Regions from separate parts of the Pseudarthrobacter sp. RHLT3-21 genome, predicted to be linked through region 1. Evidence: predicted binding sites of a transcription regulator. Region 1 holds the regulator's gene; each other region holds the start of a gene.
The links. The regulator HrcA, encoded in region 1, represses chaperone genes, less so after heat shock. The targets are predictions, from matches to a motif close to TTNGCACTCGNNNNNNNCGAGTGCNAA.
Positions count from the first base shown of each region.

Region 2: the regulator HrcA is predicted to act here: its motif matches at 2,600-2,626, upstream of groES (co-chaperone GroES).
Region 3: the regulator HrcA is predicted to act here: its motif matches at 2,565-2,591, upstream of AC50YA_RS05805 (FmdB family zinc ribbon protein).

Region 1 is NZ_JBWZCI010000015.1:58,318-63,686, forward strand. Features, by position in the region: gene AC50YA_RS15565 (GerMN domain-containing protein) at 1-783, shown strand, start outside; gene AC50YA_RS15570 (16S rRNA (uracil(1498)-N(3))-methyltransferase) at 793-1,575, opposite strand; gene dnaJ (molecular chaperone DnaJ) at 1,578-2,705, opposite strand; gene hrcA (heat-inducible transcriptional repressor HrcA) at 2,783-3,796, opposite strand; gene AC50YA_RS15585 (DUF3097 domain-containing protein) at 3,944-4,792, shown strand; gene AC50YA_RS15590 (DUF4870 domain-containing protein) at 4,921-5,340, shown strand.
Region 2 is NZ_JBWZCI010000004.1:43,280-48,648, forward strand. Features, by position in the region: gene AC50YA_RS05890 (dihydrofolate reductase family protein) at 1-307, shown strand, start outside; gene groL (chaperonin GroEL) at 460-2,070, opposite strand; gene groES (co-chaperone GroES) at 2,148-2,441, opposite strand; gene AC50YA_RS05905 (hypothetical protein) at 2,652-3,035, opposite strand; gene AC50YA_RS05910 (class I SAM-dependent methyltransferase) at 3,091-4,320, shown strand; gene AC50YA_RS05915 (shikimate 5-dehydrogenase) at 4,348-5,166, opposite strand; gene AC50YA_RS05920 (glycoside hydrolase family 3 N-terminal domain-containing protein) at 5,268-5,369, opposite strand, start outside.
Region 3 is NZ_JBWZCI010000004.1:16,249-21,617, reverse strand. Features, by position in the region: gene AC50YA_RS05815 (AAA family ATPase) at 1-1,375, shown strand, start outside; gene cpaB (Flp pilus assembly protein CpaB) at 1,395-2,141, opposite strand; gene AC50YA_RS05805 (FmdB family zinc ribbon protein) at 2,241-2,504, opposite strand; gene AC50YA_RS05800 (5-formyltetrahydrofolate cyclo-ligase) at 2,621-3,241, opposite strand; gene galU (UTP--glucose-1-phosphate uridylyltransferase GalU) at 3,351-4,256, shown strand; gene AC50YA_RS05790 (GNAT family N-acetyltransferase) at 4,262-4,879, shown strand; gene AC50YA_RS05785 (hypothetical protein) at 5,028-5,369, shown strand, end outside.

The DNA of each region.
Region 1 (5,369 bases):
GCACCTTCCACCAGCGCGCCCCTGGAAACCACGCAGTCATCTAACAAGGCACCGGTCTACTGGATTGGCCGGAGCAACAGCAATGTGTTCCTGTACAGGGAATTCCGGGACGTTCCGGAGCAGGAGAATCCGGTGACCCGCGCCCTGCGGGCCATGATGTCCGAGAAGCCGCTGGACCCGGACTTCTTCACGCCCTGGCAGAATCCTGAGAAACTCGCCTCGTCCATCTCGGGCAAGAACGTCATCACCGTCGACATCTCGGAGGATGCCTTTAACAGCAATCTCGATGCCGACATGGCCGGTCGCGCCATTCAGCAGCTGGTCTTTACCGCGACGGCAGCGGCAGCGAGTTCCGGCCTGATCGACTCGGGCCAGCAGATTCAGGTCAGGATCCTGGTGGACAGCCACACCGATTACGTTGCCTTCGACCACGTCCAGCTCGGCGACCCCATGTCCCGAGCTGCCGGCATGGTCGCGCCCGTGTGGATCATCGATCCGCAGGAAGGGACGGACCTGGCCGGCGGAAGCGTCAAGATCACCGGCCGCAGCACCGTTCCGGGCGGTAAGCTCCGCTGGCAGATCCTGCGGGCCGAAGCGAACGGGAACAAGACGCCCTACCTGACCGGGGAGACCACCGCAGCGGCCGAAGCGGCCCAATCCGGAGTGTTTACGCTTGCCCTTAGCCTGTCCTCGGGGAGTTACGAGCTCCGCGTTTCGCAGGTGGATGCGGCCGGCAGCGACCCGGAGCTGAATGTGGATACGCGGAACTTCAACGTCCGGTAGCAGGCGGCCTCAGAATACCGGAGCAGTCCAGCGTCCCAACACATCGCTCGCCAGAACAACCGCTGCCGGTCCGGCCGTGGATGACCTCAGGACGTGGTGTCCCAGGAGCGCCGTCACGGCACCGGCGTCGCAAAGCCGAGTGACTTCGCGGGGACTGATTCCGCCCTCCGGGCCAACGATGAGCAGAATTTCCAGGGGCCCGGCGTCAGCCTGGGTGGCCTGCCATGATTCCAGGACAGAACGGAGCGGCCGGACCGCGTCTTCGTGCAGGATTACAGCCAGATCCGCTGCCGCCACGGCCGCCACAAGGCCAGGCGTTTCGACGGCGGCGCGCACCTCGGGGATCCATGCGCGGCGTGCCTGTTTGGCGGCGGCAGTGACCACGGATTGCCATTTTGCGTGGGCCTTGGCGGCGCGCTCACCTTTCCAGCGGACGATCGACCGCTCGGACTGCCAGGGAACTACGGCGTCGATCCCCAGTTCAGTTGCCGTTTCCACGGCCAGTTCATCGCGGTCCCCCTTGGCCAGTGCCTGGACCAGCACGAGCCGGATATCGGGCTGGTGCTCCACTACGAGGGCGGAGCATTCCACGGTGAGCTCCGCGGGCGACGCCGAAACAACAGTTCCCGTCAGCCGCTTTCCGGCGCCGTCGGCGATGTCCACCGCTTCTCCGGGTGCGAGCCGCTTCACGGTCACGGCATGGCGGGCCTCCGGCCCTTGAAGGACAAAGCGACCACCGGGCACGAGCTCGTCCAGCGACCCGGCACCGGTGAAGAATACGGGATTGCTCACCGCTACAGGTTACCGAACCGGTCCCGCAGCTTGGCAAAGACGCCGCCGCTGGCCGCCAGCTTGCCTTCCGTGAATTGCTCGCCCCGCAGTTTCGCCAACTGCCGCAGGAGATCCTCCTGCGCGGCATCCAGCTTCGCCGGTGTCTCCACCTGCAGATGGACCATCAGCTCCCCGCGTCCGTAACCGCGCAGGTGCGTCACGCCGAGTCCACGGAGCGTGATGATCTCCCCGGACTGTGTCCCCGCCTTGACGTCGATCTCCTGCAGCCCGTCGAAGGTTTCCAGTGACAGCTCAGTGCCCAGTGCGGCGGCAGTCATCGGGATGTGCAGCGTGGCGTGCAGGTCGTCACCGTCACGGGCGTAGGTGGCGTCGTTGTTGACCCGGAGTTCCACGTACAGGTCCCCGGACGGTCCTCCGGCCGGGCCCGCTTCGCCCTGCCCGGAAAGCTGGATCCGGGTGCCTGTGGCAACACCGGCCGGCACCTTGATGGTGAGCGACCGCCGGCTGCGGATGCGGCCCTGGCCGCTGCATTCGTTGCAGGGGTCCTTGATGACCGTCCCGAAGCCTTCGCAGCTGCCACACGGGGCCGCCGTCATGACCTGGCCCAGGATGGAGCGCACCGCGCGCTGGACCTGGCCGCTGCCGCCGCAGATATCGCAGCGGACAGGGTGGCTTCCTTCGCGGCAGCATGAGCCGTTGCAGGTGGGGCAGGTGACAGCGGTGTCCACTTCGAGTTTCCGGTTGACGCCGAACACGGCATCGCGGAGTTCGATCCGGACACTGATCAGCGCGTCCTGGCCGCGGCGGACCCGGGACGCGGGGCCGGAGGTGCCGCCGGCACCGAAGAACGTGTCGAAGATGTCCTGGAACGCGAAGCCCTGGCCGGAGTATCCGCCGCCGCCGGAGCCGTTGTCGGTGCCGTTCTCGTTGCCGGTGGTGTCATAGATCCGGCGCTTCTGCGGGTCCGAAAGTACCTCATAGGCATGGGTCACGGCCTTGAAGCGGTCCGATGCATCGTCCCCGGGGTTGACGTCCGGGTGAAGAGTGCGGGCCAGCTTGCGGTAGGCCTTCTTGATCTCTTCCCCGGTGGCTTCCGGCGAGACTCCGAGGACGTCGTAGTGGCTGCTCAAAGTTCGTATCTCTTCCTTGTTGTACTGCCGGCAGCCGGGCTGCCGGCACTGCTCTTCGTGCCTGGACCGTGGTGTTGTTACGGACCCAGAATTCTTGAAAGGTAACGGGCTACTGCCCTGACGGCGGCCATGGTGGTGGGATAGTCCATCCGGGTGGGGCCCAGCACACCGATCTTGGCGGTGCTGTCAGGTCCGTAGCCCGTGGCCACCACGGAGGCTTCCGCGAGCCCGTCGTAAGGGTTTTCACGCCCGATACTGACTGCCACGCCCCTGGGATCCTGTGCCATATCACTCAAGAGGCGCAGCAGGACAACCTGCTCCTCAAGGGCTTCCAGGACTGGTCCAATACTGAGCGGAAAATCCACGTTGGAGCGGGCAAGGTTCGCCGTTCCGGCCATGACCATGCGTTCCTCACGGCTGTTGTGGGCGAGCGTTTCCAGACCCTGGGCCAAAGCCTGGGCAGCCGCGCGCTGACCCGGACTGACGGAGGAAACGACTCCCGGCAGCGACGGCGTCAGCCGGCTCAGCGAAGTGCCCGCCAACGATCCGAGGAAGTGTGTCCGCAGGGCGGCGATGGCGTCGTCGCCGAGGTCCTGGCCGACGTCGATCACGCGCTGTTCGACTTTGCCCGTGGTGGCGATGAGGACCACCAGGACCTGCCGGGGCGCGAGCAGGACGAATTCGATGTGGCGGATGGTGGCGCGGCTCAGATGGGGGTACTGGACCACGGCGACTTGGTTGGTCAGCTGTGACAGCATCCTGACGGTCCTGTCCAGGACGTCGTCCAGATCGTCTGAACCCTCCAGCAGCGACTGGATTGCACGCCGTTCCGCCTGGGACAGCGGCTTTACCGCTGAAATCTGGTCCACAAAAAGCCGATAGCCTTTGTCCGTGGGGATCCGTCCGGCGCTGGTGTGCGGGGCCGTGATCAGGCCTTCGTCTTCCAAGGCCGCCATGTCGTTGCGGATGGTGGCGCTGGACACTCCGAGGTGATGGCGTTCCACGAGCGCCTTGGAACCCACTGGCTCGCGGGAGTGCACATAGTCCTCCACGATGGCGCGCAGTACTTCGAGTTTGCGCGGCTCGCTCATACTCCACCTCCATCCGTGGTCACTGCAGGGTTAGCACTCGACATGCCTAAGTGCTAACAGTCTAATATGAGTCACCCCGTTGTTAGCATTGGTACCGCTCCGGGCGAAATTCCGGGCCAGGATCTAGCGGCAAGGCGGAATCAATCCATGCACTACCAGAACTGGGGTCCGCAGGAGATCACCGCGCCCGTCAGAAGCGAACTCCCTGAGGTTCCCGTGGAACGCGGCATGGTTCTCGAAGACGCCCAGTCAGGCTGGGTGGGGGCTGTGACCCGGGTGGAGAAGTCCGGCGGCATGCATGTCGTAGCCCTCGAAGACCGGCGCGGAAAGTCCCGGTCCTTCCGACTTGGCTTCGGGTTCCTCCTGGAGGGACAGCCCATCCGGCTCGTTCCCCCGGCGCCCAGGCAGCCAGCCGCCGTGGCCGCCGGCCGGACGGCGTCCGGCTCGGTCCGTGTGGCCGGCCAGCGGGCCCAGGTGGCCAAGGCGAGCAGAATCTGGGTAGAGGGAAAACACGACGCCGAACTTGTGGAAAAAGTCTGGGGTGACGATCTCCGCGTCGAGGGCATCGTCGTCGAGCCTTTGCACGGCATAGATGACCTGGCGGGGGCGGTGGCAGCCTTCGGTCCCGGTCCGGGCCGGCGGCTGGGGGTCCTGGTGGACCACCTGGTCCCGGACTCGAAGGAGTCGCGCATCGCTGCCAACGTGATGGCCTCCCCCGGCGCGGCCGGGAATGTCCTGATCGTCGGGCACCCTTACGTTGACGTATGGCAGGCTATCCGTCCCGCTGTCCTGGGCATCGAACAATGGCCGGTGGTGCCCCGCGGACAGGACTGGAAAACCGGCATCCTGGCAGCGTTCGGCTGGCCGCACGCCACCAAGGAAGACATCGGCCTTGGCTGGCAAAAGCTGCTCGGTGCTGTCCGCAGCTACGCGGACCTGGAAGCATCACTGCTCGGGAGAGTGGAGGAAGTCATCGACTTCCTGACGGTCCCCTAGCGCCGAATCCGGCTGCTGGCGGCGGCATTTGGTGGCCGAACCAGTATTCTTGGTATTGCGGAGGCTGCCGTTGCTTCAGTCCGGCATACTCCAACCCAGCACCATTGCACTTTCGAAGGAAGAAAACCGTGGCACAAAACGCACGCGAGCACCGGGACGACCACGGCGGCCAGGGCCGCTCCGAGTACCAGGGCGTTCCGGCAAATGCGCTGCCCCTGACGGCCAGCGAAGATCGCCAGTGGGCCACGCTGGCACACTTTGGCGGGATCCTCGGTTGTGTTCCGTCGCTGCTGATCTACCTGATTTTCCGTGAGCGCGGGCCGTTTACCGCCCAGGAATCCAAGGAAGCGCTGAACTTCAGCCTGCCGCCCACCATTGCGGCGCTGGTGGCCAACGTCCTGGTTTTCATTCCGGTGGTGGGAAACATCTTCGCCGTCATCGCCACGCTGATTTGGCTTGCCCTGACCTGCTTCTCCGTTTCCGCAGGCATCCATGTCAACAAGGGCCAGCCCCACCGCTACCAGTACAACCTGCGCTGGATCAAGTAATCCCCACCCGCACCCTAACCTCGCAAGTC
Region 2 (5,369 bases), on a different contig from region 1:
CTGGGCGGACACTACGGTGCTGCCGGATGCCGCGGCTGCGGGTCGGCTCCGCGAGGAGTACAACCAGGTGCACATGTTCGGCAGCGGCGTCCTTATCCGTTCACTGCTCGCGGCAGACGTGCTCGACCGCCTCCACCTCTGGCTCTATCCGATCACCCTCGGGCAGGGAAAGCGCCTTTTCGACGCCGGGACTATCCCCGCCTCCTTCCGCCTCGCCGAGCCCGCACGCAGCTTCCCGAAGGGGGCGGTGTCGCTGGTCTACGAGCGTGCGGGCGCCGTCGAAACGCAGGACATGCCGGGCACGTAGGGCGGGAAAGCGGCCGCAGGATTTGTGGCACAAAAAACCGGCCCAGCGGAGGCTGGACCGGTTCTTTGTGCGGAGACTTGATGCAGCGGCTCTGGGCCCACGCCGTCAGGGTTCCCTGACCGAGCGAAGCGAGGTGAGGGAGACGGTGGGGACTAGTGGCTGTGGCCTGCGTGCTCGTCGTCGTTTGCGGGCTTCTCCACAACGAGGGTCTCGGTGGTGAGAACCAGCGCAGCAATGGATGCCGCGTTCCGCAGGGCTGCACGGGTGACCTTGACCGGGTCGATGACACCGGCGGCGATCAGGTCCTCGTACTCGCCCGACTTGGCGTTGAAGCCGTTGTTGGTTTCGAGCTCGGCAACCTTGGCGGTGACAACGTAGCCGTCGAAACCGGCGTTCTGGGCGATCCAGCGAAGCGGCTGGACCAGTGCGCGGCGGACGATGCCCACAGCAGCGGCGGCGTCGCCTTCGAGGGCCTTGACTGCAGGATCCTCGTCGAGGGCCTTCAGTGCGTGGATCAGTGCGGAACCGCCACCGGCCACGATGCCTTCTTCGAGGGCGGCGCGGGTGGAGGACACTGCATCTTCGATGCGGTGCTTCTTTTCCTTCAGCTCAACCTCGGTGGCTGCGCCGACCTTGATGACGCCGATGCCGCCGGCCAGCTTGGCCAGGCGCTCCTGCAGCTTTTCGCGGTCCCAGTCGGAATCGGTGCGGGTCAGCTCGGCGCGCAGCTGGGAAACCCGGGCTGCGACGTCTTCTGCGGAACCGGCGCCGTCAACAATGGTGGTGTTGTCCTTGGTGACCGTGATGCGGCGGGCGGTACCCAGCACCTCAAGGCCAACCGAATCCAGGCTGAGGCCCAGTTCGGCGGAGACAACCTGCGCACCGGTGAGGGTGGCGATGTCCTGCAGCATGGCCTTGCGGCGGTCGCCGAAGCCCGGAGCCTTGACGGCAACCACGTTCAGGGTGCCGCGGATGCGGTTGACGATCAGCGTGGACAGTGCCTCGCCCTCAACGTCTTCAGCAATGATGAACAGCGGCTTGGAGCTCTGCAGCGCCTTCTCCAGCAGCGGCAGGAAGTCCTGCACGGAGGAGATCTTGCCCTGGTTGATCAGGATCAGGGCGTCTTCGAGGACAGCTTCCTGGCGTTCGGAGTCGGTCACGAAGTACGGCGACAGGTAGCCCTTGTCGAACTGCATGCCTTCGGTGAGGACCAGTTCGGTCTGCGTGGTGGAGGACTCCTCGATGGTGATCACACCATCCTTGCCGACCTTGCCGAAGGCCTCGGCGAGGAGCTCGCCGATTTCGTCGCTCTGGGCCGAGATTGCTGCCACGCTGGCAACCTGCGTGCCTTCAACCGGGCGTGCGTTCTCGAGCAGGCGGGCTGCAACGGCTTCTACGGAAACCTCGATGCCGCGCTTGATCTGGCCCGGAGCGGCGCCAGCCGCAACGTTGCGCAGGCCTTCCTTGACCAGGGCCTGGGCGAGCACGGTGGCCGTGGTGGTGCCGTCGCCGGCAACATCGTTGGTCTTGGTGGCTACTTCCTTGGCCAGCTGGGCGCCAAGGTTTTCGTACGGGTCATCCAGCTCGATTTCGCGGGCGATGGTGACGCCGTCGTTGGTGATGGTGGGTGCCCCCCACTTTTTGTCGAGGACAACGTTGCGGCCGCGGGGGCCGAGCGTCACCTTGACAGTGTTGGCGAGCTTATCGATGCCGGCTTCAAGCGACCGGCGTGCAGCGTCGTTAAACGCAAGCTGCTTTGCCATGGTTTTGTCCTTTCAAGACAGAACCCCGCGCAGCTGACCAGCGGAATGCATGATCAGCGGCACGGGGATCCAAAGAGTTACTTTACGACGATCGCCAGAACGTCGCGGGCGGACAGCACGAGGTACTCGGTGCCACCGGTCTTGACTTCAGTTCCGCCGTACTTGGAGTAGATAACAACGTCGCCAACAGCTACGTCGACAGGTACGCGGTTGCCGTCTTCGAAGCGGCCGGGGCCTACTGCAACAACTTCACCCTCCTGCGGCTTCTCCTGTGCGGAGTCCGGGATAACCAGGCCGGAAGCCGTGGTCTGCTCGGCTTCGAGCGGGCGGACAACAATACGATCCTCAAGAGGCTTAATAGAGACCGACACTCGGACCTCTCCTTCTACGTCAGCAAATTCATGGACAGTTGAGCTGCTTCGCCGTGGCTGGCAAACCGTCGTCGCGGTGCCGGCAGCAGCCTGGCTGGCAGCTCTTCATGTATTAGCACCCTCCTAGGGAGAGTGCTAATGATGACTCTATGTACTGGTTAGCACTCGGTCAAGGCGAGTGCCAGAATTATGTCTCCGGCGAACAGACTTTTACCGGCCGGTGAGGTCCTCAAAATCCACGTCCTCGTCGCCGTCGTTCTCTTCATCGACGGTGCCCCGCCGCAGGTACAGCACCACGGCGCCGCCTACGGCAGCCAGCAGCGAGACCACCAGCAGGATGATGCCGCCTACGCGTGCCCCGGAGTAGAGGCTGCGGATTTCCTGTGCCTCGTCCGTAGCGTCCTGGATGTCCTTGCCGCCCACGGAGTAGACGGTGGCGTTGAACGTGTCCAGGAAGAAGATGATCACGAGCAGCGCGACGCAGACCACGGCCACTGCGGATCCTGCAATCAGCGCGGGGCGGGCGAACTTCACCAGGTCCGTGTTTCTGGCTTGGGGTAGTCCGGACGGCTGGGTGCCTGCACTCTCTTCCATGCCTTCAACCCTAGCGGGAACTGGCCGCGGGGCCACCTCCACTAGGCTTGAACGCATGGCTCAAGCACCGCAGGACCAGATCGCCCCACTGCTCACGAGCGAAGGCTGGGAGCTGCTGGCGTCCCTGGGCCCGTACCGCGAGGACAAGGCCTTTGAGCTCAACGCGGCCCTCCGCAAGGCCGGGCACTCCCCCGCGCTGGTCTCCGCCGTCCTCACCCAGTCCCGGCTGCGCACCAAGGCCGAGCTGAAGTTCGGGGAGTTCGCCCGGAGCATGCTCTTCACGCAGGCCGGGCTGGAACAGGCCACTCGGCTCACTGTTGCCGCCCGGCATGCCGAGCGCTTTGCGCAGGCGGGCGTCCGCCACGTGGCCGACCTCGGGTGCGGCCTCGCCGCCGACTCCCTGGCTCTGGCGTCCATGGACATCACCGTCACGGCAGTGGAAATGGACGAGACCACGGCCGCCTGCGCCACGGTCAACCTGATCCCCTTCCCCAACGCCACCGTGGTGCATTCGGACGCCACCACCGTTCCCCTGGACGGGGTCGACGGCGTCTGGCTGGATCCCGCCCGCCGGGTCACCTCCACTTCGGGTACCAAGCGGATCTGGGATCCTGAGGCGTTTTCGCCGCCGCTGTCCTTTGTGGAATCGCTCGCTGCCACCGGGCGCGCCGTGGGAGTCAAAATGGGCCCAGGTATGCCGCACGAATCAGTGCCCGCCGGCTGCGAGGCGCAGTGGGTGTCGGTGGGCGGCGATGTCACCGAGGTTTCCCTGTGGTTCAACTCCGTGCACCGGCCCGGAGTCCGCCGGGCGGCGCTGCTGCTCGGTCCGCAGGGTGCCGCCGAGCTGACCAGCGCCGAAGACTTCGACGGCGGTCCGGCCGCGCCGGTGGGTCCGGCGGCGGGCTACCTGTATGAGCCCGATGGTGCGGTGATCCGCGCCGGCCTGGTGGCCGACGTCGCGCTTCAACTGGGCGGTCACCTGCTGGACGAGCACATCGCCTACATCTGCGCCCCGGAACTGGTGGACACACCGTTCGCGCGGGCCTACAAGGTCCTGGAAGTGATGCCGTACAACGTCAAGGCCCTCAAGGCCTGGGTGAAATCGAACGGCATCACGGTGCTGGACATCAAAAAGCGCGGCACCTCGGTAACCCCGGAGGAACTGCGCAAGCAGCTGTTCGCCGGGAGCAAGAACGCCGGCAAGAAGGCCGGACAGAAAACAGCCACGCTGGTCCTGACCCGCATCGGGGAGGACCGGGTGGCCATCTCGGTGGAACCGGTCTGACGCAGCAGACTCTTCTGAGGCCGGGCCTTATTGGGCCCGCATAAAGTCCTCGGCGGCCCGGACCTGCTCGTCGGTGGGCCTGACTCCGGTGTAGAGCACAAACTGTTCGAGCGCCTGGATGGTGGCCACCTCGGCGCCCGTGATGACCTGTTTCCCGGCGGCGCGGGCCGCCGTGATCAGTGGCGTCTCGGCCGGCAGCGCCACAACGTCGAACACCACTTTGGCTGCCGCAATCACATCTTCAGGGAAGGACAGGGAGTCCACTTCCGGACCGCCCGCCATACCAATAGGCGTGACGTTGATGATCAGGTCCGCGGTGCCGCCGTCGAGCGTTGCCTTCCACTGGAACCCGTACTGCTCAGCGAGCGCCCGGCCGGTGCCTTCGTTGCGGGCGATGACCGTGACGTCCGTGAAGCCGGCGTCGCGCAGGGCCGCGACGGTGGCCTTGGCCATGCCGCCGGCGCCCTGGACCAGCACCGAGTAGTCCGTGGGCACGGCGTTGCTGGCCAGGAGCTGCTCGACGGCGGTGTAGTCGGTGTTGTAGGCCAACAGACGCCCGTCGGTGTTCACGATGGTGTTGACCGAATCGATGGCTTTGGCGGAGGGATCCAGCTCATCCACGAGGGCCATCACGTCCTCCTTGTACGGCATGGACACCGCACAGCCGCGGATTCCCAGACCCCTCACGCCGGCGATCGCCTGGGCGAGGTCGGTGGGGGCAAAGGCCTTGTAGATCCAGTTCAGGCCCAGCTGGTCGTAGAGGTGGTTGTGGAACCGGGTCCCGTTGTTGCTGGGCCGGGCCGACAGCGAAATACACAAGGTCATGTCTTTATTCAGAATGGGCACATGTCCATTAAACCCGTCTCCCCCAACTAGGTCGCGCTAACAGTCGTTTTGAGACCTCAAAACGACTGTTAGCGCGACCTAGTTGGGGTGGGTACGTGCCGTTACGGGCAGCCCGTCCCGGCCGGATAGCTTCCGACGGCGGCGGGCAGCTTCCCCGGGGCAGCCGCCTTGCCTGCCAACACGGCAACCAGGGCGTCAAAGGC
Region 3 (5,369 bases), on a different contig from region 1:
TGTCTACCGCGCGGTTGACGAGGACCTGGTCCTGCAGCTGAGCAAGAACTCTTACGACGGCGCCCTCCGCAGGCTCCCGGAAGGACAGTCGGCCACAGGGCTGGACAGGGCGCTCCTGGTTGAGTACCTGCCCGACGGCACGGGGCTGCCCAGCGCCGACCACGAAGGCGTCGAATCCGTGGTGGCCGAGGTTAACCGGGTGGTGCAGCTGGTCTTTGAGCACGCACGGACGCGGCCACGCACGTCGCTGGCAGTGGTCACCGCCAGCCTTCGCCATGCTGCCCGGATCGGTGAGTCCATTCGCCTTCAGCTCCCGAACCACCCGGGGCTGGCCAGCTTCTTCAGCGCAGGATCCGAGTCGTTCCGGGTGGTTGACCTTGAGCGGGCGCAGGGGCTGGTCCGTGACCACGTGATCTTCTCGCCCGGGTTCGGCCGTACTCCGCATGGCCGGGCGCTGCACAACTTCGGTCCGCTGTCCGCTGAGGGCGGGCGGGAGAAATTCGCTTTGGCCATGACACGTGCCCGGCGTTCGCTCCACGTCCTGACGTGTTTCCAGCCCGAAGACCTCGATCACACCCGGCTGTCCTACGGCGCGGTGGACTTCTACGAACTCCTGAACCGTGAGATTGCGGGAAAGACCGATCTCGGCACCCCGGCGTCCCGGGCCGCTGCCAGTGAGCAGGCGCTTGGAGCCGATCCCCTCGTCGCCGATCTTGGCGACCGGCTGCGTGCCCGCGGCGCGCGCGTCTGGCACCAGTATGACGGCGTCATTGACGTGGTGGCGGCGGCAGACCCCCTCAGCACCATGGGCCAGGACGACGCCGACATTCCGCGGCCGGTGGCTATCGAATCGGACGGCACGGAACAATACCGGACCATGAGCGTCCGTGAACGGAGCCGGCTCCGCCCACAGCTGCTGGAACGGATGGGCTGGCGGTACATGCCGCTGTGGACCATCGAAGTCTTTACGGACCCGTCCGCCTGCGCGGACCGGATCGCCGGCTATCTGGGCCTTGAGAATGTTCTGCCGCCCGGACGAGGGACGGCCTCGGGCGGATTCTTCGACGAGGACATGGACTCCCTCGCGCTGGGGAACGTACAAAACGACAGGAACGAAGACCAGGCCGAACGCCTGGCCAGTGAGGAGGCGGTTGTTGTAACCCCACGGAACGCCGATCAGGCAGAGACATCCGGTAGCAACAAGGCGGACCCTACAGGCGCCGGGAACGCGGCGGTGCCGGACCGCCAGCAGGCAGGCACCGCGGGTATCCTGCCCAACAAGGCCGCGGAGGATGACCCGAAAGGCTGGGGCGATGGCCCCGACAACGATCACGACGCATGGCTGAAGGAAAACAAGCCGCCCCACTGGGGCTGAGTTCCAGGCTGCCACGGCGTCACCCGGCCCGGCCCTCGGGTCCCACCAGGACAAAAAACAGCTTGCCCTGGGTGGAGGCGCCCGCCAGCCGGGCAGCCTGCTCCGGGGCTGCTGCCACGACGATCAATCCGTCGGTCTCACCGGTGCCCAACCACTGACCTGTCTTGCCGCCCTGTCCTGACGTCCAGAGGACCGGAACGGATGAAGCCAGCACTTCGGAGGGGGATTGCTGGTCGTAGCCGTTCGCCCCGGTCAGCACTACGTTGACCAGTTGCCCGGGCGATACCAGCTGGATGGAGGAAGGATCGGCCATTCTCAAGGGCACGGCTGCGGAGCCTGGAGGCGTTCCGGTCAACAGACCGGGTCCCAGCAGCAGGGAGTCCGTCACCAGTTGGCCCTTCCGCAAAGGGGCTGCCAGTTGTTTTCCCGCGGCCTCCCTGGTGTCGGACAGGGACCCGGCGGTCAGCAACCCCGGCGGGATTTTCATTGCCGTCAGGTCTGTGGCTGACAAGGCCGTTCCGGCGGGGAGATCCCGCGCGGCCGCCACTACCGAGATGGTATCGGCGGGCGGGGGAGTGAGCTGATGGACGGTGATCCCGGCAGCAAGGCTGAGCAGGAGGGCTATCGCAAGACGCCGGTTCCGGCCCAGCCACGACAACAGCCTGTGGCTGCGCGTGCCCCGGGGGCGTGCTGACGGGAGCGGGCGGCGGAGCTGGCGTCCCGGCGGGGCGGATCCGCGGCTGGAACGAAAGAAGGTAGCGGGCATAGGAACCACGCTACGTAGCGGCAACCAAACCCGACAGCGGCAAAGGTGCCTATGTGGACAACCGTGCTGCCGGCGTCGTACGTCTTTTTAGACCGGAGGTCAGCTGGCGGCAGCGGCCGTGGCAGGTGCCGGCGCCGGTGCGGCTGCGGGGGCGGAAGGGGCAGCCGAAACAGTGCTTCCCTTGGCATCCCGGGAGTCGGTCCGGTAGAAACCGGAACCCTTGAAGACCACACCAACGCTGTTGAACTTCTTGCGCACGGCGCCCTTGCACTCCGGGCATGAAGTCAGGGTGCTGTCCGTAAACGACTGGAAAATGTCGAAGGCGTGGCCGCAATCCTTGCAGGCGTAGGCATAAGTGGGCACTGGTGATCCTCCTCTGGGGCAAACGAGAGGTCCTGTGCTGCGCTGAACGGCAACCGTCCATTAGCAGTCCCAGGGCCTGAGTGCCAATTCTATCACCCCGCGAAACCAGCCTTTCGTCAGGCGGGGTCGGGCAGCCGGATCAAGCCTGAGGGGGTCAGGGCAGCCGGAACCCGCCGGTCAAAGTCTTCGGCGGGAATGCTTCCGGCCGGGAGCAGTTCAGAATCGAAGACTATTGCCGCAAACGGGATCTCCAGGCCGTCCCCCGCCAGGGAGCCCAGCAGAACGTCGTAGTAGCCGCCGCCCTGGCCTATGCGGTTGCCGTCCCTGTCCACGGCCGTGGCGGGGATGAAGAGTGCGGCAACGGAGGCCATGATGCCGAGGTCAAGGCGTGGTCCGGCAGGTTCCAGCACCGGGGCATAGCGGCTGCGGACAAACTCGGCGCCGGGGCTCCATTGCGTCCAGCTCAGCCGGCGGCCGGGCTCACAGACAGGGAGCAGGACTGTGTGGCCCTGCCCGTGGAGTTCGCTGATGAGGGGCAGCGTGGGCGGCTCGGGGACTACTCCCAGGTAGGCGCAAAAGGTCGACGGCGTCCCACCGGTCAGCTGTTCGGCCCATGCGGCGCCGTGGACGGCAAGGGAGGCGCCGGCCGCGTCGCGTTGGCTGGCGTCCGTCGCGGCGCGGCGCGCACGATGGCGTGCGCGGATGTCCGCCTTGGCTTGGCTGCTGCCTTCGGACATGCTGCTCCTTCCTTGCCGTTCAGTGTGGCCGTTGCGGCGTCTGCGGCGCGCTGGCCCGGGAGCCCACCAATAATTACTGAATGATCAGTCCCTCCGTTAGATTAGTCCAGTGACTACCACTCAGCAGACAGTACGCAAGGCCGTTATTCCCGCTGCCGGACTCGGTACCAGGTTCCTGCCGGCCACAAAAGCCATGCCCAAGGAAATGCTCCCGGTGGTGGACAAGCCGGCCATCCAGTACGTGGTTGAAGAGGCTGTCAATGTCGGCCTTAACGACATCCTGATGATCACGGGACGCAACAAGCGTGCCCTGGAGGACCACTTCGACAGGGTTCCGTCGTTGGAGGACACCTTGGAAGCCAAGGGCGACCTGGCCAAACTTGAGTCCATCCAGGCAGCCAGCAACCTCGGTGACATCCACTACGTCCGCCAGGGTGACCCCAACGGCCTGGGTCACGCAGTCCTGCGCGCAAAGCAGCATGTCGGCAACGAACCGTTTGCCGTCCTCCTGGGCGATGACCTGATCGATGCCCGGGACGAACTCCTCAGCACCATGATCGAAGTCCAGGCCAAGACCGGCGGATCCGTGGTGGCCCTCATCGAGGTGGAACCCTCCCAGATCAGTGCCTACGGCTGTGCCGATGTGCAGGCCATCGCCGGTGAAGATTACGTCAGGATCAACAAGCTCGTCGAAAAGCCCGACGTAGACGATGCGCCCTCAAACCTGGCCGTCATCGGCCGCTACGTCCTCCACCCGGCAGTTTTTGACGTGCTGGAGCACACCGGCCCGGGCCGGGGCGGGGAGATCCAGTTGACCGACGCCCTGCAGGAACTGGCAGCCGGCGAAGGCGAAGGGTACGGAGTTTACGGCGTCGTCTTCCGGGGCCGCCGTTACGACACCGGCGATAAGCTCAGCTACCTCAAGGCCTGCGTCCAGCTCGCCATTGACAGCGACGACCTCGGCCCTGGCCTGAGGGAGTGGCTGCCCGCCTTCACAGCCGGTCTCGCTAAATAGCTGCCGTGCGCCCCGGACCCATCTGGCCCGTGACACTCGAATGCGGCGACCTGATCCTGCGCCCCATCCGGTACCGGGACAAGAAGGAATGGACCCAGGTCCGGGGGCGCAACAGCGAGTGGCTGGCGCCTTGGGAAGCCTCCAACCCGGCACCTGGCGGTGCGCTGCCTGACTACCGGCAGATGGTGCGGTCCTTGAAAATCCAAGCCGCCCAAGGGACGGCCTTGCCGTTCCTGATCACTGAGCGCACGCCCAGATTGGCCGCCCCTGTCATCGTTGGCCAGCTCACTGTGTCATCGATTGTGTGGGGTTCGGCCATGATGGCCACACTGGGGTACTGGGTTGACCAGGGGCGCGCCGGTCATGGCATCGCCCCCACGGCCGTGGCTATGGCAACGGACCACTGCTTCCAGGCCCTCGGCCTGCACCGGATGGAGATCAACATCCGGCCCGAGAACGGCCCCAGCCTGCGCGTGGTTGAGAAACTGGGCTTCCGCGACGAAGGCTACCGTCCGCGCTTTCTTCACATCAACGGCGAGTGGGCGGACCACCGGTCCTTCGCGCTGACCGCTGACGAGGTCCCGGAGGGGCTTCGCGCCCGGTGGCTCGCGCCCAGCTCCTGACCCGCCGGCCCTGAACCGGCCCTGGGTACTTCCAAGGTCATAAATCCAATGTATTGCCACGTTGCCGGCGACACACCGTGGCTAATGCGGGGGCGGCTGCCGTAATACTCATACGGTTTTGATTGTGGACTTCCCCCTAAGCAGCTCAGTGATCCTTGTGGTTGCCGTTGTGCTCTGGATCGTGTGGGTTGCGCCCTACGTTCTGCGGAACCGCCGGCACCAGGCCCAGGCCGCTGGCGACTTCCTGGCGGAAGTACCAGCCATTGAATCGTCGGAACCGAGAGCCGGGACGGTACTGAACATCACCGCCCAGCAGGAGAAAACCATGGAGATCAGGAAGAGCACCCAGACCGCAAGGGAAACGACCGGCAGTGCCACGACGGGCGGCGCGTTCCGGATCCGCTATGGCAGGTCAGGGATGGCCCTTGTTGGTGTCCTGGCGTTGTTGACCGCACTTGTTTCGGGTGTTCTTCTGCCGTTCGGAATCGGA